DNA from 3 places in the Streptomyces sp. NPDC050504 genome. Region 3 is predicted to be linked to each of the others. Evidence: riboswitches for the same ligand, from Rfam matches in the RefSeq annotation. Region 3 holds a riboswitch; each other region holds the start of a gene.

Region 1 (7,721 bases), on a different contig from region 3:
AGGTTCCGCTCGCCCTTCTCCGTCTTGGGCGCGCGGAATTCGAAGGAATACGAAGTTTTGCCGGTCGCAAGCATTTCGCGCACCGTGCGGGCACGATCTGTCCTGGTCGAAGCTGTACCAAGGGCCATACCGGCAGGTTAACCAGGGCAGCCCGGTCCCCCAACCAGGCGTATGGGATATGCCGGTTTTGCCGGGTTGTTGTCCACCCCTCGGACAGACTTGTGACCGTACGGCGGTACGACCCCCTCCGCTACGCCGACGCGGCCCGCTCGGCGACGCGCTTCGCGAGGGCGGCGGCCGCCGCCCCGGGGTCGTCCGCCTCGGTGATCGCCCGGACCACCACGATGCGGCGCGCGCCCGCGTCGAGCACCTCGTCCAGATTGCCCGCGTCGATCCCGCCGATCGCGAACCAGGGCCGGTCCTGGGCGAGCGAGGCGGCGTACCGCACGAGGCCGAGGCCGGGGGCGTACCGCCCCGGCTTGGTGGGCGTCGGCCAGCAGGGGCCCGTGCAGAAGTAGTCCACGCCGGGCTCGGCGGCCGCGGCGTCCACCTCGGCCTCGGCGTGCGTGGAGCGGCCGATGAGCACCCGCCGTCCCAGGACGGCGCGCGCCGCGGGGACCGGCAGGTCGCCCTGCCCCAGGTGCAGCACGTCGGAGCCGATGGCGTGCGCCACGTCGGCCCGGTCGTTCACGGCGAGGAGCTTGCCGTGCCTGCGGCAGGCGTCGGCGAAGACCGCCAGGTGCTCCAGCTCCTCGGCCGCCTCCATGCCCTTGTCCCGCAGCTGGACGACGTCCACGCCGGAGGAGAGGACGGCGTCGAGGAACGCGGGGAGGTCACCCTGCCGCTTGCGGGCGTCCGTGCAGAGGTAGAGCCGGGCGTCGGACAGCATCAGGTGGTACTCCCCCGTCGTGATGGGGCGGTGGTGCGGGGCCGTGGGAGACACGGCCCCGCACCACCGCGCGTGGTGTGCGGCGTGCGGTGTCGTCAGACGGCGAGCGCCTGGGCGCGGCGCTTCACCTCCGTGCCGCGATTCTCGCTGAGGGCCTGCGCGGGCGTGCCCGGCAGGCTGTCGTCCGGAGTGAACAGCCACTCCAGCATCTCTTCGTCGGAGAAGCCGTCGTCCTTCAGCAGCGTCAGGGTCCCCACGAGCCCCTTCACCACCTTGTCGCCGTCGATGAAGGCGGCCGGCACCTGGAGCGTCCGGTTCTCCCCACGGCGCACGGCGATGAGCTGGCCCTCCTTGACCAGCTGCCGCACGCGCGTCACCTCGATGCCGAGCATCTCTGCGATGTCGGGGAGGTGGAGCCAGGCGGGGACGAGAGCATCGGTGTTTGCGTCAATCTCGGTCACAGGACAAGCGTGCCATCCCCCACTGACAGTGGGTAGCCGGGTCGGGCGAACGGGACAGTTCGCCAATCGCCACGCCGCGAAACGACCCTGATTACGGCTTTTGCACTGCGATTTTCAGCTGTACGTCGGGGTCGGCGGCGCGCTCCGGGTCGAGCGGGACGCCCGACTCGATCAGTCTGCGGCCCTGCGCCAGGTCGCGCGGCCTGCCGACGGCGAGCAGCGCGGCCAGGGCGCCCTCGCGCAGCCAGAGCACCGACCAGGCGGCGCCGTCGGGGTCGCCGCGCCGCACCAGCGTGTCGCCGGGCGCGTGGTGGCCCGCGTACTGGACGAAGCGCCCGAACTGCTCGGACCAGAAGTACGGGACGGGGTCGTACGCCTTCCCCCGCCCGCCGTCGGCGCCCTCGCCGATGATGTCGGCCGCGACCGCACGGGGCCCCTGGAGGGCGTTGTCCCAGTGGTGGACCAGCAGGCGCGCGCCGGAGCGGGCCGAGGGGAAGGAGGCGCAGTCCCCGACCGCGTACACGTCGGGGAGCGAGGTGCGCAGGTGCGCGTCGGCGGTCACCGAACCGTCGGGGCCGAGCTCGATCCCGGAGCCCGCGAGCCAGCCGGTCGCCGGGCGGGCGCCGATGCCCACGACCACGGCGGCCGCCGGGAGCCTGCGGCCGTCCGCGAGGACCACCGCGCCCGGCTCGACCGCGGCCACGCGCGCGCGGGTGAGGAGTTCGGCGCCGCTCTCCGCGTACCAGGCGGCCATCGGGGCCGCGACCTCGGCGGGCAGCGCCCCGGCGAGCGGGTGCTCGGCGGCCTCCACGACGGTGACCGCGCAGCCCGCCTGGCGTGCGGCGGTGGCGAACTCGGCGCCGATCCAGCCCGCGCCGACGACCACGACGTCCCGCTGCCCGTCGAGGACGGGGCGCAGCCGCTCGGCGTCCTCGACGGTGCGCAGCAGGTGGACGCCGGGGACGTCCTCGCTGCCGCGCAGCACGACGGGCTCGGCGCCGGTGGCCAGCACCAGCACGTCGTACGGGAGGGGCCCTTCGGCGGTGTCGACCTCGCGGTCGCCGGGGCGCAGCCCGGTCACCTCGCGGCCCAGCACGAGCTCCACCGAGAGCGCCTCGTAGTCGATCTCGAAGGCGACGTCGGCCGCTTCCGCCTTGCCGAGCAGGACCGCCTTGGACAGCGGCGGCCTGTCGTACGGCCGGTGGGGTTCGGCGCCGACCAGGGTGATCGGCCCGGTGAAGCCCTGTTCGCGCAGGGCGACGGCGGTCTGTGCCCCCGCCATGCCCGCGCCCACGACGACGATTCGTTTCTGCTCGCTCATCCGCACCACCCTACTCATCTGACGGTCCGTCAGTAGCGGTCCGTCTCACAATTGCTCGACCACGCTGGTTCCGCTGCCCTCCTGGGACTCCCACCGCCAGGTCTCCTCCAGCCGCACCCGGCCGTCGGGCAGCTCCACGACCATGGACACGCAATGGCCCGACGAGGTTCCCCCGTCGTGCTTCAACTGGACGTAGCGGAAGTCCAGGCGGTCGCCGTCCCGGGTGCCGACCAGGTGCCCGCGGACCACGTCACCGCCCTCGTACTCGGCCCATATCCGGCCGTCCCGCTCGTGGTAGGTGAACCTGGTCCGCGTACCGACCTGGCCCGGCGCCTGGTCGGCGACCGGTGCGAGGACGAGTCCGTCGAGCGAAGGGGCGCTGGTGCGTGCCACGGCGAATGCTCCCTTACTGAGGGTCGAGCCCGGGGTTTAGGGTGGCCAAGGTAAAGCACTCGCGGGAGCCCGAACGCACCGGGCTGAGAGGGAGGCTGGGCGGCCTCCGACCGTAAGAACCTGATCCGGGTCATGCCGGCGAAGGGAGGGGCTGGACGCCCATGTCTCGATCTCGATCAAGCGACGTCCTCGTCATCGGGGGCGGCATCATCGGCCTGGTCACGGCCTGGCGGGCGGCGGGACGGGGCCTCGCGGTCACCGTCGCCGACCCGGACCCCGGCGGCGGGGCGGCGCAGGTCGCGGCCGGAATGCTCGCGGCCGTCACCGAGCTGCACCACGGCGAACAGACGCTGCTCGGCCTCAACCTGGAGTCCGCGCGCCGCTATCCGGGCTTCGTCGCGGAGCTGGAGGAGGCGTGCGGCCGGTCGGTCGGCTACCGCGCCTGCGGCACCCTGGCCGTCGCGCTGGACGCCGACGACCGCGCCCACCTGCGCGAACTCCACGCCCTCCAGCACCGCTCGGGCCTGGAGTCGCAGTGGCTGACCGGCCGGGAGTGCCGCCGCCTGGAGCCGATGCTCGCCCCCGGCGTGCGCGGCGGGCTCCAGGTCGAGGGCGACCACCAGGTCGATCCGCGCAGGCTGGCGGCCGCGCTGCTGACGGCCTGCGAGCGGGCCGGGGTGGCCTTCGCGCGCGGCTGGGTGGAGCGCCTCTCGGTGGTGCGGGACCGGGCCGCCGGAGCCGTCCTGGTGGACGGCACCGAACTCGCGGCCGACCAGGTGGTGCTGGCGGCGGGCAGCCTGAGCGGCGAGCTGGGCGGGGTGCCGTCCGACGTGCTGCCGCCGGTGCGGCCGGTCAAGGGGCAGGTGCTGCGGCTGACGGTGCCGCGCGCGTACGCGCCCTTCCTGTCGCGGACCGTACGGGCCGTGGTGCGCGGCAGCCACGTCTACCTGGTGCCGCGCGAGAACGGCGAGCTGGTCGTCGGCGCCACCAGCGAGGAGCTGGGCTGGGACACCACCGTCACGGCGGGCGGGGTGTACGAACTGCTGCGCGACGCGCACGAGCTGGTGCCCGGCATCACCGAGCTGCCGCTCACCGAGACCAGGGCGGGGCTGCGGCCGGGCTCCCCCGACAACGCCCCGCTGCTCGGCCCGACCGCCCTGCCCGGCCTCGCCCTGGCGACCGGGCACTACCGCAACGGCGTGCTGCTCACGCCCGTCACCGGCGACGCGCTGGCGGCGTACCTCGCGACCGGGGAGCTGCCCGACGAGGCGCGCCCGTTCGCCCCGGGCCGCTTCGCGCGGGTCCCCGGCCCCTCGCGCCCCCTGGAGGTGTCCGCATGACCGTGTCCGTCAACGGCGAGGTGCGCGAGCTGGCGCCGGGCACCACGCTGGACGCCCTCGTCGCGACGCTCACCACCGCGCGGGGCGGGGTCGCCGCCGCCGTCAACGAGGCCGTCGTCCCGCGCAGCCAGTGGCCGGGCACGGCGCTGTCGGACGGCGACCGCGTGGAAGTGCTCACCGCCGTACAGGGAGGCTGACCGATGTCCGACGACCCCTTCGTCCTCGGGGACACCACGTTCGCCTCCCGGCTGATCATGGGTACGGGCGGGGCGCCCAGCCTCGACGTGCTGGAGCGCTCCCTGACCGCGTCCGGCACGGAGCTGACGACGGTGGCGATGCGCCGCCTCGACCCGACCGTGCAGGGCTCGGTCCTCTCCGTCCTCGACCGGCTCGGCATCCGGGTCCTGCCGAACACCGCGGGCTGCTTCACCGCGGGCGAGGCGGTGCTGACCGCGCGGCTGGCGCGGGAGGCGCTGGGCACGGACTGGATCAAGCTGGAGGTCGTCGCCGACGAGCGGACGCTGCTGCCCGACGGGGTGGAGCTGCTGGACGCGGCGGAGACCCTGGTGGACGACGGCTTCACGGTCCTGCCGTACACCAACGACGATCCGGTGCTCGCGCGGAAGCTGGAGGACGTGGGCTGCGCGGCGATCATGCCGCTGGGCTCGCCCATCGGGTCCGGGCTCGGCATCCGCAACCCGCACAACTTCCAGCTGATCGTGGAGCGCGCCGGGGTGCCGGTGATCCTGGACGCGGGGGCGGGGACCGCGTCCGACGCGGCGCTCGCGATGGAGCTGGGGTGCGCGGCGGTGATGCTGGCGTCGGCGGTGACGCGGGCGCGGGAGCCGGTGCTGATGGCCGAGGCGATGCGGCACGGGGTGGAGGCGGGACGGCTCGCGTGGCGGGGCGGGCGGATCCCCCGACGCCACTTCGCGGAGGCGTCGTCGCCGGTGAGCGGGATGCCGGCCCTGGATCCGGAACGCCCGGCGTTCTGAGGGGCCCCGCTGCGCGGGGCGGTGGACACGTTGCGCGTGTGCCCCACCCTCGCGCAGTTCCCCGCGCCCCTAAATGGGGCGGGGCGGGGTGCCGCCCGCCGCAGGCGAGAACGGCGCCCCTGGCGACGGGAACCCCCGCAGGGCCCCGCGCCCGGGGGGCGCCGCGTCACAGGTCGGCTGCATTCCGGCGGAGCCGCCCGCCGTACTCCATCCGGGTGGCCCCGCGCCTCGTACACTCACCTGCGTGGATACGACCCTCCAGGACCCCCTCGTCGGGCACGTGCTCGACAGCCGCTACCGCGTCGATGCGCGCATCGCCGTCGGCGGCATGGCCACGGTCTACCGGGCCGTGGACACCCGTCTCGACCGGGTGCTCGCCCTCAAGGTGATGCACCCCGCGCTGGCCACCGACGCCTCCTTCGTGGAGCGCTTCATCCGCGAGGCCAAGTCCGTCGCCCGCCTCTCGCACCCCAACGTCGTGGGGGTCTTCGACCAGGGCGCCGACGGCGCGTACGTCTACCTCGCGATGGAGTACGTCGCGGGCTGCACCCTGCGCGACGTCCTGCGCGAGCGCGGCGCGCTCGCGCCCCGGGCCGCGCTCGACATCCTGGAGCCCGTGCTCGCCGCGCTCGGCGCCGCGCACCGCGCCGGGTTCGTGCACCGGGACATGAAGCCGGAGAACGTCCTGATAGGGGACGACGGCCGGGTCAAGGTCGCCGACTTCGGGCTCGTACGGGCCGTGGGCTCGGTCACCAACACCACGGGCTCCGTCCTCGGCACCGTCTCCTACCTCGCGCCCGAGCAGATCGAGCACGGCACGGCGGACACCCGCGTCGACGTGTACGCCTGCGGGGTCGTGCTGTACGAGATGCTGACCGGCGGCAAGCCGCACTCGGGCGACACGCCCGCCCAGGTCCTCTACCAGCACCTCAACGCCGACGTCCCGGCCCCGTCGGCCGACGTTCCCGGGCTCGCCGTGGAGCTGGACGAGCTGGTCGCGAGCGCCACCGCGCGCAACCCCGACGTCCGCCCGACCGACGCGGTCGCCCTGCTCGCCCGGACCCGCGAGGCGCGCGCCGCACTCGGCGACGAGCAGCTGGACGCCGTACCGCCGCAGGCGATCACCACGGGATCCGCCGAGCCGGGGCAGGGCGGTCCCGACGACCGTACGAGCGTGATCCCCCGCGCCCTCCCGCCCGAGGCCGGGCAGGACGGCGTCCAGCACACCAGCCGTCTGGAGATGCCCCCGCCGCTGCCCCCGCCCCCCGCACAGCCCGCGGACCCCGGGGCCGGCCGACGGCGCAGGGGCGGCACCGGCGCGCGCTTCTCGCCGCGGCGACGGCTGTTCGCGCTGGTGACGGCAGTGCTGCTGGTGCTGGGCGGCGGCGTGGGGATCTGGTACATCAACTCCGGGCAGTTCACCCGGGTGCCCTCGGTGCTCGGCCAGACCGAGGCGGAGGCCAAGAAGCGGCTGGACTCGGCGGGCCTGGACGTGAAGGCGGTCAAGAAGGAGTACAGCGACACCGTCAAGCGCGGCACCGTCGTCGACAGCGCCCCCAAGTCGGGCGCGCGGATCAGGGGCAACGGCTCGGTGACGCTCGTCGTCTCGCGCGGCCCCGAGGTCGTGAAGGTCCCGGCGCTGCGCGGCAGGACGCTGGAGGCGGCGAAGGCGGAGCTGGAGAAGGCCGGTCTGGTCCCCGGCATGATCACCAGGGAGTTCAGCCGCGAGGTGGACCGGGGCAAGGTGATCGAGTCGACCCCGGACGCCGGAACCGAGCGCAACCCGGACTCCGCCGTCGCCCTGTCCGTCAGCAAGGGCGCCCCCGTCGAGGTCCCCGACGTCACGGGCGAGACCGAGGCCGAGGCGCGCACCACGCTCGTCGACGAGGGCTTCAAGGTCAAGATCGCGGCGGAGCGGGTCGACTCGCCCGAGGAGGCCGGGCACGTCGCCCGGCAGTCCGTCGCCGAGGGCACCGAGGCGGCCGAGGGCGACACCGTCACGCTCACGATCTCCAAGGGCCCGCGCATGATCGACGTCCCGGACGTCACGGGCAAGAAGGTCGACGAGGCGAAGAGCACGCTGGAGGACGCGGGCTTCAAGGTCAAGGTCGACAAGGCGTTCCCGTTCCTCGGCGACACCGTCGCCGACCAGTCGGTCGACGGCGGCGACCAGGCCCCCGAGGGCAGCACCATCACCATCAAGACCAAGGGGCTCTAGCACCACATGCGCAATCCAGTCGGCGGCCACGTCCCGGTGGCCGGCGGTCTCGCCAAGGTCGGGCTGACCTACGCCCGCGAGATGGGCGCCGAGGCCGTGCAGGT
Region 2 (7,721 bases), on a different contig from region 3:
GGTGGCCTGGTACGGCTCCCCAGAAGCCCACGGCACGGGCCCGGCGGAGCCGGAAGAACCGGCGAACGCCCCGGAACTGACACACACGCCCTAACAACAGCCCCGCGCCCCGTCAGGAGCGCGGGGCTTCTTGCAATGTACGCGCGAACAGGCGCCCCTTCAGGGGCGCGGGGACCTGCGCGAGAGTGGGGCACACGCGCCACGCACCGGCGCCCCCACGACCTACCCCACCCCCAGCACCACAACCTCCCCCGCCTCGAACGAGACCCCCACCACCGCCCCCGCCTCAGGCGCGTCCCGCAATCCGCACTCCGCCTCCAGCAAGGCCCCCCGCTCGGGCCGCAGCGACACGGCCACGTGGTTCCCCCGGAACGTCCGCCCCTCGACGACACACCGCAGCGCACCGCCCCCGGGCTCCCCGATCCGCACCCCGCCGGGCCGCACGAGCACCTTCCCCGGCCCCTCGGGCGAGCCGCCGGGCACGGGCACGTCGCCCCACTCCGTCGCGGCGACGTCCCCCCGCACCACCGCGTCGACCACGTTCTCGAACCCGAGGAACCGCGCGACGAACTCCGAAACGGGCCGCTCCCACACCTCAAGAGGCGTCCCGGCCTGCGCCACGCGCCCCGCCTCCATCACCACGACCCGGTCCGCGAGCGCGAACGCCTCGCCCTGGTCGTGGGTGACCGCGAGCACCGTCGTACCGAGCCGCCCGAAGAGCTCGCGCAGCTCGACCACGAGCCGTTCCCTGAGCCCCCGGTCGAGCTGCCCCAGCGGCTCGTCGAGCATCAGCAGCCGCGGCTCGGGGGCCAGCGCCCGCGCGAGCGCCACCCGCTGCTGCTCGCCGCCCGACAGCGCGGCGACGGCCCGCCGCTCGGCGCCCGGCAGCCCGACGAGCTCCAACAGCTCCGCCACGCGCCGCGCCCGCTCAGCGCGCCCGGCACTCCCGGCGGCCCCGCGCGAAGCCCCCCGCATCCGCAGCCCGAACGCCACGTTCCCCGCCACGTCCCGCTGCGGGAACAGCTGGTGGTCCTGGAACATCAGCCCCACCCCCCGCCGGTGCACGGGCACCCCCGCCTGGTCGGCGCCCGCCAGCTCGACCCGCCCGGCGGCCACGTCCTGGAGCCCGGCGACGACCCGCAGCAGCGTCGACTTGCCGCTCCCGCTGGGCCCGAGCACGCACACGATCTCGTGGTCGGCGACCTCCAGGTCGACCGCGTCGAGGACGGCCCGCTCCCCGAACCGCACGGTCACCCCGTCAAGACGAAGCACCTCAGAACTCTCCGCTCGTCCGCTCGTTCCGCACCCGCTCCAGCAACACCAGAGACACCGCGCACACCACCATCAACACCGTGCTCAACGCCATCGCCTGCCCGTAGTTCATCTCGCCGGGCCGTCCGATGAGCCGCGCCACGGCCACCGGCAGCGTCGGCCGGTCGGGCCGCGCGAGGAACACCGTCGCCCCGAACTCCCCGAGCGACACCGCGAACGCGAACCCGGCCGCCACCAGCACCGCCCGCCGCACCATCGGCAGGTCCACCTCGCGCCAAACCCGCAGCGGCGAGGCCCCGAGCACCGCCGCCGCCTCGCGCAGCCGCCCGTCCACCGCGCGCAGCACGGGCAGCATGGTCCGTACGACGAAGGGCACCCCGACCAGCGCCTGGGCCAGCGGCACCAGGATCCAGGAGGCGCGCAGGTCGAGCGGCGGCTCGTCCATCGTGATCAGGAAGCCGAAGCCGACGGTCACCGCCGAGACCCCCAGCGGCAGCATCAGCAGCGCGTCGAAGCCCCGCACGAGGCGGCGCAGCGGCCCGTCGCGCCGGGCCAGCGCGGCGGCGGCGAGCCCGCCGATCAGCAGCGCGAGGGCCGTGGCCACCACCGCGTACGACAGCGAGTTCCACACGGCCTCGATGGGCGGCACCAGGAAGACGCCGCCCGCCGGGTCGAGTTCGCCCAGCGCCCGGTAGAAGTCGAGGCCGTAGCCGTCGCCGACCGCGAAGGACCGTTCCACCAGCACCCCGAGCGGCACCAGCACCAGCAGCAGCACGCTCAGCAGCACCCCGCCGAGCACCGCCCACTGCCCCGCGCCCGCGGGCCGCCGGGCGGTGCCCGCCGGGTCGACGAGCCGCAGCGCGCTCTCCCGGCGCCGTACGGTCCAGGCGTGGACGCCGAGGATCGCGCCGACCGCGGCGAACTGCACCAGGGTCAGCACGGCGGCCGTGGACAGGTCGAAGACCTGGGCGGTCTGCCGGTAGATCTCCACTTCGAGCGTGGAGTACGACGGTCCGCCCAGGATCTGCACGACGCCGAAGGAGGTGAAGGTGAAGAGGAAGACCATCACGCCCGCCGCCGCGACCGAGGGCCCGAGCGCGGGCAGCGTCACCCGCCGCCAGGCCGTGAGGCGCGAGGCGCCGAGCACCCGCGCGGCCTCCTCCTGCCGGGGGTCGAGCTGCGCCCACAGACCGCCGACGGTCCGTACGACGACCGCGTAGTTGAAGAAGACGTGGGCGAGCAGGATGGCCCAGACCGTGGTGTCGAGCCGTACGCCCCACGCCTCGTCGAGCAGTCCGCCGCGCCCGAGGACCGCGAGGAACGCCGTGCCGACGACCACGGTCGGCAGCACGAACGGCACGGTCACCACCGCGCGCAGCAGCGCCTTGCCGGGGAAGTCGAAGCGCGCGAAGACGTACGCGCCGGGCAGCGCGACCAGCAGGGTCAGCGCGGTCGACGCGGCGGCCTGCCAGGTGGTGAACCAGAGGACGTCCAGGATGTCCTGACGGCCCAGCACCTCGCCGACGCGCCCGAACTCCCACGCCCCGTCGGCCTTCAGCCCGCGCCCGACGATGGCGGTCACGGGGTAGGCGAAGAAGACCGCGAAGAACGCGACGGGCAGGAGCATCAGCCCCAGCCGCGCCGCGCCCCCGCGCGTCCGCCGCTTCACGTCGTACGCCGCATCACGTCGTACGGCTCACTTGACGGCGATCGAGGCCCAGGCCCCGACCCACTGGTCGCGGTTCTTCGCGATCTTCTCGGGCTCCATGGTCTGCGGCTTGGAGACCACGGCGCCGTGCCGGACGAACAGCTCGGGCAGCGGCACGTTGGCGGTCACCGGGTTCACGAACATGTTGAGCGGCATGTCCGCCTGGAACCGCTTGCCGATCAGGAAGTCGAGCAGCGCCTTGCCGCCCGCCTCGTTCTTCGCGCCGGTCAGCAGCCCGGCGAACTCGGTCTGGCGGAAGCAGGTGCCTACGGCGACGCCGGTGGGCGCCTGGGTCGGCTGCGGCTTGGCGTACAGCACCTCGACGGGCGGGCTGGAGGCGTACGAGACGACGAGCGGCCGCTCGCCCTTGGCCTTCCTGCCGCCGGCCGAGCCGGAGAACTCCTGGTTGTACGCCTGGTCCCAGCCGTTGACGACCTTGACGCCGTTGTCCTTGAGCTTGCCCCAGTACTCCTTCCAGCCGTCGTCGCCGTAGGCCGCGACGGTGCCGAGCAGGAAGCTCAGGCCGGGCGACGAGGTCTGGGCGTTCTCGACGGCGAGGAGGTCCTTGTACTCCGGCTTGACCAGGTCGTCGAAGGAGGCGGGCGGCGCCAGCTTCTTGTCGGCGAAGTACTTCTTGTCGTAGTTGACGCAGACGTCGCCGGTGTCGACGGGCGTGACCCGGTGCTTGTCCTTGTCGAGCTGGACGGACTCGGCGACCTGGTCCAGGCCCTTGGCCTCGTACGGCGTGAAGAGGCCGTTGTCGAGGGCGCGGGAGAGCGAGGTGTTGTCGACGCCGAAGAAGACGTCGCCCTGCGGGGAGCCCTTGGTGAGGATCTCCTTGTTGAGTGCCTCGATGGCGTCGCCGCTCTTGAGGACCTTGACCGTGTAGCCGGTCTGGCGGGTGAACTCCTTCAGCACGTCGGGCGAGGCCGCGAAGGACTCGTGGCTGACGAGCGTGACGGTCTTGGAGCCCTTGCCCGCGCCGGACGAGCCGTCCTTCTCGTCCTTGTCGCTGCCGCAGGCGGCGAGCGCGGTGACGCCGAGCGCGGCGGCGAGCGCGCCCGCGGTGATCCTTCTGGTGGTGCTCACTGGTTTTTCCTCCTGGGTGACCAGGAAGAGACGCGGCCCTGCCCGCACGCCGACGGCGTGCGGGCAGGGCGCAACAGCTTGAGTGGTGACCGAACTTCCTACCCAGAATGACCTGGGCGAGGTTCTGAGGGTCTGCGGCGTGCCGCACTCTCAGCGCTGTGGCGCTCCCCTGCCGGAATATGCAATTTCAAGCCACGATACTAACGCTCCGAAGCGGCCAGCTGTCCGCACGCTCCGTCGATCTCCTGGCCACGGGTGTCCCGGACGGTCACCGGCACTCCGTGCGCCGCGATGGCCTCGACGAACGCCTTCTCGTCCTCGGGGCGGGACGCGGTCCACTTCGAGCCGGGCGTCGGGTTCAGCGGGATCAGGTTGACGTGCACGCGCTTGCCCTTGAGGAGCCGCCCGAGCAGGTCGCCCCGCCACGCCTGGTCGTTGATGTCCCTGATCAGCGCGTACTCGATGGAGATGCGGCGGCCGGACTTCTCGGCGTACTCCCACGCCGCGTCCAGCACCTCCCGCACCTTCCAGCGGGTGTTCACCGGCACGAGGGTGTCGCGCAGCTCGTCGTCGGGGGCGTGCAGCGAGACCGCGAGGCGGCACTTGAAGCCCTCGTCGGCGAAGCGCAGCATGGCGGGGACGAGGCCGACCGTCGAGACGGTGATGCCGCGCTGGGAGAGGCCGAGGCCGTCGGGCTCGGGGTCGGTGAGGCGGCGGATGGCGCCGACGACGCGCTTGTAGTTGGCCAGCGGCTCGCCCATGCCCATGAAGACGATGTTGGACAGCCGCGCGGGCCCGCCCGGGACCTCGCCGTCGCGCAGCGCGCGCATGCCGTCGACGATCTGGTGCACGATCTCGGCGGTCGACAGGTTGCGGTCGAGCCCGGCCTGGCCCGTGGCGCAGAACGGGCAGTTCATGCCGCAGCCGGCCTGCGAGGAGATGCACATGGTGACCCGGTCCGGGTAGCGCATCAGGACGGACTCCACCAGCGTCCCGTCGTGCAGCCGCCACAGGGTCTTGCGGGTGGTGTCGTCGTCGCAGGAGATGTGCCGCACGACGCTCATCAGGTCGGGCAGCAGCTCGGCGCGCAGCTTGTCGCGGGAGCCCGCGGGGATGTCGGTCCACTCCGCCGGGTCGTGCGCGTAGCGCGCGAAGTAGTGCGTGGAGAGCTGCTTGGCGCGGAAGGGCTTCTCGCCGATCGCGGCGACGGCCTCCTTGCGCTCGGCGGGCGTCAGGTCGGCGAGGTGGCGCGGCGGCTTCTTCGCCGCGCGCGGCGCCACGAAGGTCAGTTCTCCCGGGGCGGGGCGTGCCATGGGCGGTAACTCCTAGTTGCGTTCCTCGGTACGACGAGGCCGGGCGACCTCCGCGTGCGCGGGAGTGGGGTGAGGTGCGGGGTGGCCGGCCGACGGACGCCTGGACGGGCCCGGAAGGCCGGAAGGGCGCGTCGCTCACGAGCGACGCGCCCTCCAGGATAACCGGGACCGGCCGGGACTACCCGACGAAGATCACCAGCAGCAGCCAGACCACGGGCGCGGTCGGCAGCAGCGAGTCGAGCCGGTCCATGATGCCGCCGTGGCCCGGCAGCAGCGTCCCCATGTCCTTGATCCCGAGGTCCCTCTTGATCATGGACTCGCCCAGGTCGCCCAGGGTGGCGCTGACCGCGACCGCGAAGCCGAGCACCAGGCCCTGCCACCACGTGCCGTCCTCGATGAGGAACTGCATGCACAGCGCGCCCGCCACCATCGAGAAGGCGATGGCGCCCAGCAGCCCCTCGCGGGTCTTGCCGGGGCTGATGCGCGGGGCGAGCTTGTGCTTGCCGAAGCGCCAGCCCACCGCGTACGCCCCGGTGTCGCTGACGATCGTCAGGAGCAGGAACGTCAGCACGCGCCAGTCGCCGTCGGGGGCGTCCAGCATCATCGCCACGAACGTGGCCAGGAACGGCACGTAGAACGCCGCGAAGACGCCCGCGGTGACGTCCCGCAGGTAGTCCTCAGGCGGCTCGGTCATCCGCCACACGAGCACCGCGAGCGCGGTGAGCGCCATGGCCACCCAGGCGCCCTCGGCCCCCCGGACGAAGCCCGCCACGACCATCGCGGCGCCGCCGACCGCGAGCGGTACCAGCGGGGCCCTGATGCCCTTGCGCTCCTCCAGGCGGGAGGTCAGCTCCCAGAGGCCGACCACCACGGCGATCGCTATCACGCCGAGGAACACGGGCTTCACGATGAAGAGCGAGGCGACGATGACCGCGCCGAGCCCCACCCCGACCCCTATGGCGGCGCGCAGGTCGCGGCCGGCGCGCTTCTTCTGGGGCGGGGTCGGAGGCTGGACGGCCATGGGTTCCTCCGCCAGGGGCCGCGCGGCCACAGGCGCCTCGTCACGGAACAGGGGGCCGTGGGAACTCCCGGCCCCCTGACTCCGGCGATCGTGGTCGTCAGCGTCTCTACCTGCGTCGGGAACGTCCGGCACGATGGGCATGGGCCGAGTCTGCTGGGCTTCGTGCACATCGTGTGCGGGACCCGCCGGGGCGGCCCCCATCTCGGGCGATCCCCAGTATCCGGCTCCCGCCGGGGATCCCCAGGAAGAGTCGTTCATCAGACCTCGAGCAGCTCGGCTTCCTTGTGCTTCAGCAGCTCGTCCACCTGCGCCACGTACTTCGCGGTGGTGTCGTCGAGCTCCTTCTCGGCACGGCGGACCTCGTCCTCGCCGGACTCCTTGTCCTTGACGAGCTTGTCGAGCGTCTCCTTCGCCTTGCGGCGGATGGAGCGGATCGAGATCTTGGAGTCCTCGGCCTTGGTCTTGGCGACCTTGATGTACTCCTTGCGGCGGTCCTGCGTCAGCTCGGGGAAGGTCACCCGGATGATGCTGCCGTCGTTGCTCGGGTTGACCCCGAGGTCGGAGTCGCGGATGGCCTGCTCGATGTTGCGCAGCGCGCTCTTGTCGAACGGCGTGACCACGGCCATGCGCGGCTCGGGGACCGAGAACGAGGCCAGCTGGTTGATCGGCGTCAGCGCGCCGTAGTAGTCGGCCACGATCTTGTTGAACATCGCCGGGTGCGCACGCCCGGTGCGGATCGCCGCGAAGTCCTCCTTGGCGACCACGACGGCCTTCTCCATCTTCTCCTCGGCTTCGAGGAGGATTTCTTCGATCACCACTTGCTCCTGGTGTCTTGAGTGGGCGCGACCCGCGTCAGTGGGCGTCACCCGCGTCATTACCCGCGTCTTCACCTGCACGGTGTCCGACCGGCAGGCCGTTGTCCATCCTCTGGGGCGGGGCCCCGGGGGAATCAGGCCCGGGTACCCCGGTCGCTGACGAGCGTGCCGATCTTCTCACCCTTGACCGCGCGGGCGATATTGCCCTCCGCGAGCAGCTCGAAGACGAGGATCGGCAGCTGGTTGTCCCGGCAGAGGGTGATGGCGGTCATGTCGGCGACCTTGAGGTCCCGGGCGATGACCTCGCCGTACTCCAGCGCGTCGAACTTCACCGCGTCGGGGTTGGTCTTGGGGTCGGAGTCGTAGACGCCGTCGACCCCGTTCTTGCCCATGAGCATGACCTCGGCGTCGATCTCCAGGGCGCGCTGGGCGGCGGTGGTGTCCGTGGAGAAGTACGGCATGCCCATGCCCGCGCCGAAGATGACGACGCGGCCCTTCTCCAG
Region 3 (7,721 bases):
CCGTGCACCAAGAAGGCCGTCTCCTCCCCGCAGTTGAGCAGTTGCGGAGCGAAGTGGGGGCGCTCGTGAGCTCCCTGGCCTTCTCTATCAGTATCTGAAAACTCACTCCTTGTGATCTGTTAGCGGGTACAGCACGATGGCGTCAAGAGAGCCAGTGGGGATCATTCCTGGCCAGTTTCATCTACTGCGGGGTTAGGCAATGCTCGAATCCGTTCAGGCAGAGGTCATGATGAGCTTCCTCGTCTCCGAGGAGCTCTCCTTCCGTATCCCGGTGGAGCTCCGGTACGAGATGCGCGATCCGTACGCAGTACGCATGACCTTCCATCTGCCCGGCGATGCCCCCGTCACCTGGGCGTTCGGCCGCGAACTGCTGCTCGACGGGCTCGGCAGGCCGAGCGGCGACGGCGACGTGCACGTCTCCCCCGCGGAGCCGGACAACCTCAGCGACGTCCACATCCGGCTCCAGGTCGGTGGCGACCGGGCGCTCTTCAGGGCCGGGGCCGCGCCGCTGGTCGCCTTCCTCGACCGGACCGACAAGCTCGTGCCGCTCGGCCAGGAGCGTGCGCTCGGTGAGTTCGAGGTGCACCTGGAGGAGGCCCTGGGCCGGATCCTGGCCGAGGAGCAGAGCGCGGGCTGACCCCGCCCGCCCCGTACGGAAGGGGCCGTCGCCGCTACTTCTTGCGGCGGCGGCCCCTTCCGCCGCGTACGGGGGCCGCCGCGGCCCCGGCCCCGCTCGGCCGGTCGGCCGAGACGACCAGCGCCGCCAGCACGGTGGTCACCGGCACCGAGGCGACCAGGCCGATCGAGCCGATCAGCGTCCGGACGATCTCCTCGGCCACCAGCTCGCTGTTGGCGACCGTCCCCACGCTGGACTGCGCGATCGAGAAGAGCAGCAGCAGCGGCAGCGCGGCGCCCGCGTAGGCCAGTACGAGCGTGTTCACGACCGACGCGATGTGGTCCCGGCCGATCCTGATGCCCGCCCGGTACAGCTTGCGGACGCCCATCGTCGGATCCGCCTGGTGCAGCTCCCAGACCGCCGACGTCTGGGTGACCGTCACGTCGTCCAGGACGCCCAGCGAACCGATGATGACGCCCGCGAGCAGCAGCCCCGACATGTCGATGTTCGGGTAGAGGCCGTGGATCAGCCCGGTGTTGTCGTCGGTGTTGCCGCTGAGGAACGCCTGGCCGATGAAGAGCGAGCCGAGCAGCCCGATCAGCAGCAGCGAGATGAGCGTGCCGAGGACGGCGACGGAGGTGCGGGCGGTGAGGCCGTGACAGGCGTAGAGCGCGATCAGCATGATCGTGCTCGCCCCGACCACCGCCACCACCAGCGGGTTGGAGCCCTGGAGGATCGCCGGGAGGATGAACAGGGTCAGTACGGCGAAGGACACGGCGAGCGCGATCAGCGCCATCACGCCCTTCATCCGCCCGACCGCGACCACCGCGAGCGCGAAGATCCCGGCCAGCAGTGCCATCGGGAACTTCCGGTTCACGTCGGTCACCGAGTACTGGAGCTCGCGGGGCGCGTCCGGGGCGTACGCCACCACCACGCCCTGACCGTGCTCCAACTGGCGCGGTGCGCCGGGCTGGACGATCTCGACGAAGGTGCGGCCCTTGTCCTTGCCGCTGGTCACCTCGACCGTGGCCTTCTTGCACCCCTTCCGCTCGGCGCCGGCCGCCTTGCCGCCCTGTGCGGTGGACGGGTCACCGGCGGGCGGCACCTGACCGGCGTTCACGTCCTTGCAGTCGACCGCCTCGACCTTGGCGACCCTGCCCGTCTCGGTCTGCCGGTCGAAGCCGACCCCGGTGCGTTCATGGGCGGGGGCGCCGCCCGGCCACAGGACGCACAGCCCGACGAAGACCGCGGTGGCGAAGGGGATCAGGACCGCGGCGATGACCTTCCGCAGGTGCTTGGAGACGGGCGCGGCGGGCCCGTGGCTGTGGGAGTGGCCGTGGGAGTGGGCGGGGGCGGGGGGCTCGGCCTCGGGCGCGTGGTGTGGGGACGTCACCGACCGATCATCGCAAGAACGGACGGGGCCCTCTGTTCAGCGCGCCAGCGAGGACGCTAGCGTGGGGGCAAAACCTTGCACACGCGGGAGCTCGGAGCACCGGGCTGAGAGGGCGCTGACGACGACACGGGTCGCAGCTGCGCCGACCGCCGAACCTGTTACCGGGTAATGCCGGCGTAGGGAGTAGGTCTCATGACCACATCGGACGCACGCACGCCTGCCTCCACGCAGAACGAGGCCGGGAAGTCCATCGGCTGGCACAAGGGATACGTCGAGGGCTCGCGCCCCGACCTCCGCGTGCCGGTCCGTCAGGTGCACCTCACCAACGGCAAGGACGTGACGCTGTACGACACGTCGGGGCCGTACACCGACCCGAACGTCGACACCGACGTGCGGCGCGGGCTGCCTCCGCTGCGGGACAACTGGATCATCGGGCGCGGCGACACCGAGGAGTACGCGGGCCGCCCGGTCCGCCCCGAGGACGACGGGATCAAGCACACCGCGCCGCGCGGCGGTCTGCGCAACCTCGACGCGGTCTTCCCCGGCCGCCCGCGCCAGCCCCGCCGGGGCCGCGACGGGCAGGCGGTGACCCAGCTCGCGTACGCCCGCAGGGGCGAGGTGACGCCGGAGATGGAGTACGTCGCGATCCGCGAGAACGTCTCCCCCGAGGTCGTCCGCGAGGAGATCGCGGCCGGGCGCGCGGTGCTGCCGGCCAACGTCAACCACCCGGAGATCGAGCCGATGATCATCGGCAAGCGGTTCCTGGTGAAGGTCAACGCCAACATCGGCAACTCCGCGGTCACCTCCTCCATCGAGGAGGAGGTGGAGAAGATGACCTGGGCGACCCGCTGGGGCGCCGACACGGTCATGGACCTCTCCACGGGCCGCAACATCCACACCACCCGCGAATGGGTGCTGCGCAACTCCCCCGTGCCGATCGGCACCGTGCCGCTCTACCAGGCCCTGGAGAAGGTCGACGGCAAGGCCGAGGAGCTGACCTGGGAGATCTACAAGGACACGGTCATCGAGCAGGCCGAGCAGGGCGTCGACTACATGACGGTCCACGCGGGCGTGCTGCTGCGGTACGTGCCGCTGACCGCGCGCCGCAAGACCGGCATCGTCTCGCGCGGCGGCTCGATCATGGCCGCGTGGTGCCTGGCACACCACAAGGAGTCGTTCCTCTACGAGAACTTCGAGGAGCTCTGCGAGATCCTCGCGGCGTACGACGTCACGTACTCGCTCGGCGACGGGCTGCGCCCGGGGTCGATCGCGGACGCCAACGACGAGGCGCAGTTCGCCGAGTTGAAGACGCTGGGCGAGCTGAACACCATCGCCAAGCGCCACAACGTGCAGACGATGATCGAGGGCCCCGGGCACGTCCCGATGCACAAGATCAAGGAGAACATCGACCTCCAGCAGGAGATCTGCGAGGAGGCGCCGTTCTACACGCTCGGCCCGCTGACCACGGACGTCGCCCCGGCGTACGACCACATCACCTCGGGCATCGGCGCCGCGATGATCGCCTGGTGGGGCACGGCGATGCTCTGCTACGTCACGCCCAAGGAGCACCTGGGCCTGCCCAACCGCGACGACGTGAAGACCGGCGTCATCACGTACAAGATCGCGGCGCACGCGGCGGACCTCGCCAAGGGGCACCCGGGCGCACAGGACTGGGACGACGCGCTCTCCGACGCGCGCTTCGAGTTCCGCTGGGAGGACCAGTTCAACCTGGCCCTCGACCCGGACACGGCGCGGGAGTTCCACGACGAGACGCTGCCCGCCGAGCCCGCGAAGACGGCGCACTTCTGCTCCATGTGCGGCCCCAAGTTCTGCTCGATGAAGATCTCGCAGGACATCAGGCGCGAGCACGGCGGCGACCTCTCGTCCGAGGGGTCAGCGGCGGAGGAGATCGAGGCGGGCATGGCGGAGAAGTCCAAGGAGTTCGCCGAGGCGGGCAACCGGGTCTACCTCCCGATCGCCAACTGAACAGAGCGATGTTTCACGTGAAACCGTGAAACGGGTGCGGCCCCGGTGCGCCCGTCCGTCATTCGGGCTGGTGCTCGGGGCCGCCGTAGTCGGGACTCGTGAAGTCGGGGCTGGTGAAGGTCGGCCGGGGCCCGGCCACCGGCCCCTCGTTGGGGCTCGCGAAGTCGGGGCCGCTGTAGCCGACCTTCGGTATGCGGCCGCTGGACCGGTAGGGCTTGCGGTTCGACGTCGGGTCGACGCTCGGATCGGCCAGGGCGTCCCGCAGGAAGGGCAGCAGACCGCGCTCCAACAGGGCGTGGCGCCAGGCCTCGCGGGCGCGCGACACCTCCTCGGTCAGTCCCTCCTCCTCGTCGACCGCGGGTTCCTGGGTGGAGCTGTTGCGCAGGGCGGCGATGAGCAGGGCCACGGCGGCTACCAGGATGCTGGCCGCCGTGACGGCCCCGAAGAACCAGCCCGCCGCGACCAGGGTGTCAGCGAAGACGGGCGCGGGGCTCAGCATCTGAAGGAGGTAGCCGACGATCAGGAAGATCGCGGCGGATGCGCCCGCGAGGACGGGTGCCAGGACGGTGACGACCGCGGCGACTCCCGCTCCCGACCCGGCCGCCGCGTCCGTCATGGGGTCGGGGTCGGAGTCGCGCGTCGAGAGCGGGTCCTCGGGCGCGCGCAGTTCGTCGCGGGCCTTCACGTAGTGGTCGTACTCGGCTGCGGCGGCCGCGGTGATCAGCGCGGTGGCGTTCAGCGCCATGGTGCGCAGCTGTTCCAGGTTGAGCCGTTCGCCCACAGAGGCGAGGTCGGGCCGGTCGTGCGCGTGGCGCAGTGCGTCGTCGAGGATCCGCTCGAACTCCGGGCGGTCCTCGGTCAGCAGGTGCGGAGCGCTGTTCATGTGCATCCCCCGATGCTCCGTAGGGCCGGATTGCCCGCGATGACCGGGCGATTGGGCGAAACGGAGGAGAGCCTGCTACGGATACGCCGATGGTAGAGCGGTTACGGCACGGGGTGACAGGGGCTTTCCAGAAATAGGGCCCAATGGTCGCGGTGCTTCCGGTCGTACGGGCGCCTGCCCAGAGAACCGTCAGTCATGCAGGGGAAGTTGGACCACCAGCAACTTACCGGCCATGGTCACTCCGCCGTCCATGGCGATGGCGAGCCCGTCGGCGTACACGTGGGGGCCCTCGACGACCGGTCCTGCCGAGTCGTCGCCGTCCTCGGATCCGACCTCTCCCAGCAGGTAGGGGATGGGGCTGTGGCCGTGGACGACGCGCTCGCCGCCGTAGGTCGACAGCAGTTCCCGTACGGCCGTGGAGCCGCCCTCGTCGCGGAAGGCGAACCGCTTGGTGAACTTCCGGAAGAGGTCCCAGCACTCGTCGGCGTCGTTGCGGGTGAGGATCGCGTGGACGGTGTCGTTGACGTCCTCGATGGTGGAGCCGTATTCGAGGTAGGCGGTCGTGTCGGAGTGCAGGAGCAGGTGCCCGTCCTCCTCGACCACGGCGTCGAGCCGGGACATCCACTGGAGGTGCACGTCCTGGAGGCGGTCCATGTCGGACTTCTGGCCGCCGTTGAGCAGCCAGGCCGCCTGGAAGGTGGCGGTGCCCGCGCCGGAGTTCACCGGGGTGTCGCCGAAGCGCTTGGCGCCCAGCAGCAGCAGTTCGTGGTTGCCCATGAGGGCCTTGCAGTAGCCGCCCGCGGCGGCCGCCTCGGCGGAGAGCCGCATCACCAGGTCGATGACGCCGATGCCGTCGGGGCCGCGGTCGGTGAAGTCGCCGAGGAACCAGAGGCGCGCGTTGCCCGCGGACCAGTTGCCGGCCTCGTCGATGAGGCCCTGCTCGTGGAGGGCGGCGACCAGCTCGTCGTAGTAGCCGTGGACGTCGCCGACGACGTAGAGCGGGCCGAGGCCGTTCTCGCCGGGCGCGGGGCGCTGCTGCGGCACGGTCTCCATCTTGACGGTGTCGCCCCTGTTGATCACGGGGAGGTCGCGCGCGGTCGGCGTGTACCCCTCCGGCGGCTCGCCCTCGGGGAAGGCGTTGCCGGGGTGCCCGCTGTGCGCCGAGGGCTCGGCGGCGGACTGTGCTGCGGGAGCCTGGGCGTACGGCGGCACACGGAAATCGCGCAACGTCGCCGTCCGCACCACGGGTCCCTGACCGGCCCCCTGAGTCATCGACCCCTCCACCACCGTCGCACCGCCGCACACCTCACGGCCCTACCTGGTCGGGGTGGTCCGCGGTGTCGTCCGCCCATCATAGGAATGCGGCTGGCGCTCTGTGACTCACCAGGGGTGGTCAATCCGAGTGCACCCCTGGTTCGTCGACTGTTTCGCCCGGAATGGGCAGATCGGTCCCCCGTCGGTCGCCCGCTGCTCCCTCCCGTTGTCCGTCGGTTTCCCCTCGGTTCGCGGTCCCGGGCCCGTTCAGTCCCCGGCGGGGGACCGCGGCGGGCTCACCGTGGTGCGGGGAGGGCGCCGCATCGACGAGGTCCGGACGATCAGTTCGGTCGGTATGACCTGCTCCACGGGCCGGTCGGCCTCCAGTCCCTCGATGGCGTCGATGAGGAGCTGGACGACGGCCGTGCCGATGCGGCGCGGCTTGAGCGAGAGCGTGGTGATGGGCGGCTCGGTCGCGGCGTACACCGTGGATTCGCTGCAGCAGACCAGGAGCAGGTCGTCGGGGACGCGCAGCCCGTAGCGCCGGGCGGCGGCCAGGAGGTCGGTGCCGTTGGGGTCGAAGAGGCCGTAGACGGCGTCGGGGCGGTCCGGACGGGCCAGGAGGCGGTCGGCCGCCACGGCTCCCGCACAGGGGTCGTGGGCGGGGTAGGACTCGTAGACGGGGTCCTGGCCGACGCGCTCGCACCAGCGCAGGTACGCGGTGGTGGAGAGCCGGGTGTAGGTGTCGGTGGTGGTGCCGGTCAGGAGGCCGATGCGGCGGGCTCCTGCGTCGGCGAGGTGGTCGAGGAGTTCGAGTACGGCGGCCTCGTGGTCGTTGTCGACCCAGGCGGTGACCGGCAGGGAGCCCGCCGGGCGGCCGTCGGAGACCACCGGGAGGCCCTGGCGGACCAGCTCGGTGACGACGGGGTCCTGGTCGGACGGGTCGATGACGACGGTGCCGTCGAGGGCGACGTTCGACCAGACGTCGTGTCTGGAGGTGGCGGGGAGGATGACCAGGGCGTAGCCGCGGGCGAGCGCGGCGGACGTGGCGGCTCTGGCCATCTCCGCGAAGTACGCGAATTCGGTGAAGGTGAAAGGTTCATCCCCGTAGGTCGTCACGGTCAGGCCGATCAGTCCTGACTTGCCGGTACGGAGCGTGCGGGCCGCGGCGGACGGGCGGTAGCCCAGCCGGTCGGCGACCTCGCGGACGTGGCGGCGGGTGGCGTCCGGGAGCCGGCCCTTGCCGTTGAGCGCGTCGGAGACGGTCGTGATGGAGACACCGGCGGCGGCGGCGACGTCCCGGATGCCCGCACGCACCTGTCGGTTGCCCCGCCGGGGTGTGTCCGTCCGGCTCACCTGGTGCTTCCCTGCTGCTGTCATGGCAGGCCGATAGTAGGGCTCGCACGGCCGGGCTGGCCGATCGCATATTCACGCGTTGACAGGCACGTTTCTGCAAGGTGTTAACTGATCAATGACCTTGGAAATAAAGGTAGTTGGTGGGTCCGGCGGTAGAGTGATGGGTGGCGACTCGTGTGTGCCTGACAAAAGACCGAGGTCTCGAAGAGGTCTCAACTCACCTCTACGGGTGA

The links. Region 3 has a riboswitch for thiamine pyrophosphate ahead of thiC (phosphomethylpyrimidine synthase ThiC). Riboswitches for the same ligand answer to the same signal wherever they lie in the genome.
Region 1: linked by a shared signal. The riboswitch ahead of thiO (glycine oxidase ThiO) and the one ahead of thiC (phosphomethylpyrimidine synthase ThiC) in region 3 are both predicted to bind thiamine pyrophosphate.
Region 2: linked by a shared signal. The riboswitch ahead of ACIBNE_RS39090 (thiamine ABC transporter substrate binding subunit) and the one ahead of thiC (phosphomethylpyrimidine synthase ThiC) in region 3 are both predicted to bind thiamine pyrophosphate.

Annotation. Positions count from the first base shown of each region.
Region 1 is NZ_JBITHO010000008.1:403,898-411,618, forward strand. Features, by position in the region: gene metF (methylenetetrahydrofolate reductase [NAD(P)H]) at 1-128, opposite strand, end outside; gene thiE (thiamine phosphate synthase) at 251-889, opposite strand; gene ACIBNE_RS29960 (Rv2175c family DNA-binding protein) at 985-1,350, opposite strand; gene ACIBNE_RS29965 (NAD(P)/FAD-dependent oxidoreductase) at 1,442-2,671, opposite strand; gene ACIBNE_RS29970 (hypothetical protein) at 2,717-3,064, opposite strand; TPP riboswitch at 3,116-3,228, shown strand; gene thiO (glycine oxidase ThiO) at 3,226-4,404, shown strand; gene thiS (sulfur carrier protein ThiS) at 4,401-4,601, shown strand; gene ACIBNE_RS29985 (thiazole synthase) at 4,605-5,399, shown strand; gene pknB (Stk1 family PASTA domain-containing Ser/Thr kinase) at 5,644-7,617, shown strand; gene ACIBNE_RS29995 (deoxyribonuclease IV) at 7,624-7,721, shown strand, end outside.
Region 2 is NZ_JBITHO010000016.1:102,668-110,388, forward strand. Features, by position in the region: gene ACIBNE_RS39075 (hypothetical protein) at 1-94, shown strand, start outside; gene ACIBNE_RS39080 (ABC transporter ATP-binding protein) at 223-1,272, opposite strand; gene ACIBNE_RS39085 (ABC transporter permease) at 1,274-2,899, opposite strand; gene ACIBNE_RS39090 (thiamine ABC transporter substrate binding subunit) at 2,969-4,069, opposite strand; TPP riboswitch at 4,147-4,250, opposite strand; gene rlmN (23S rRNA (adenine(2503)-C(2))-methyltransferase RlmN) at 4,270-5,382, opposite strand; gene ACIBNE_RS39100 (phosphatidate cytidylyltransferase) at 5,561-6,661, opposite strand; gene frr (ribosome recycling factor) at 6,661-7,218, opposite strand; gene pyrH (UMP kinase) at 7,353-7,721, opposite strand, start outside.
Region 3 is NZ_JBITHO010000003.1:770,543-778,263, forward strand. Features, by position in the region: gene ACIBNE_RS14360 (IclR family transcriptional regulator) at 1-98, shown strand, start outside; gene ACIBNE_RS14365 (SsgA family sporulation/cell division regulator) at 200-637, shown strand; gene ACIBNE_RS14370 (YibE/F family protein) at 672-2,009, opposite strand; TPP riboswitch at 2,083-2,209, shown strand; gene thiC (phosphomethylpyrimidine synthase ThiC) at 2,202-3,995, shown strand; gene ACIBNE_RS14380 (hypothetical protein) at 4,054-4,884, opposite strand; gene ACIBNE_RS14385 (metallophosphoesterase) at 5,068-6,165, opposite strand; gene ACIBNE_RS14390 (LacI family DNA-binding transcriptional regulator) at 6,400-7,512, opposite strand.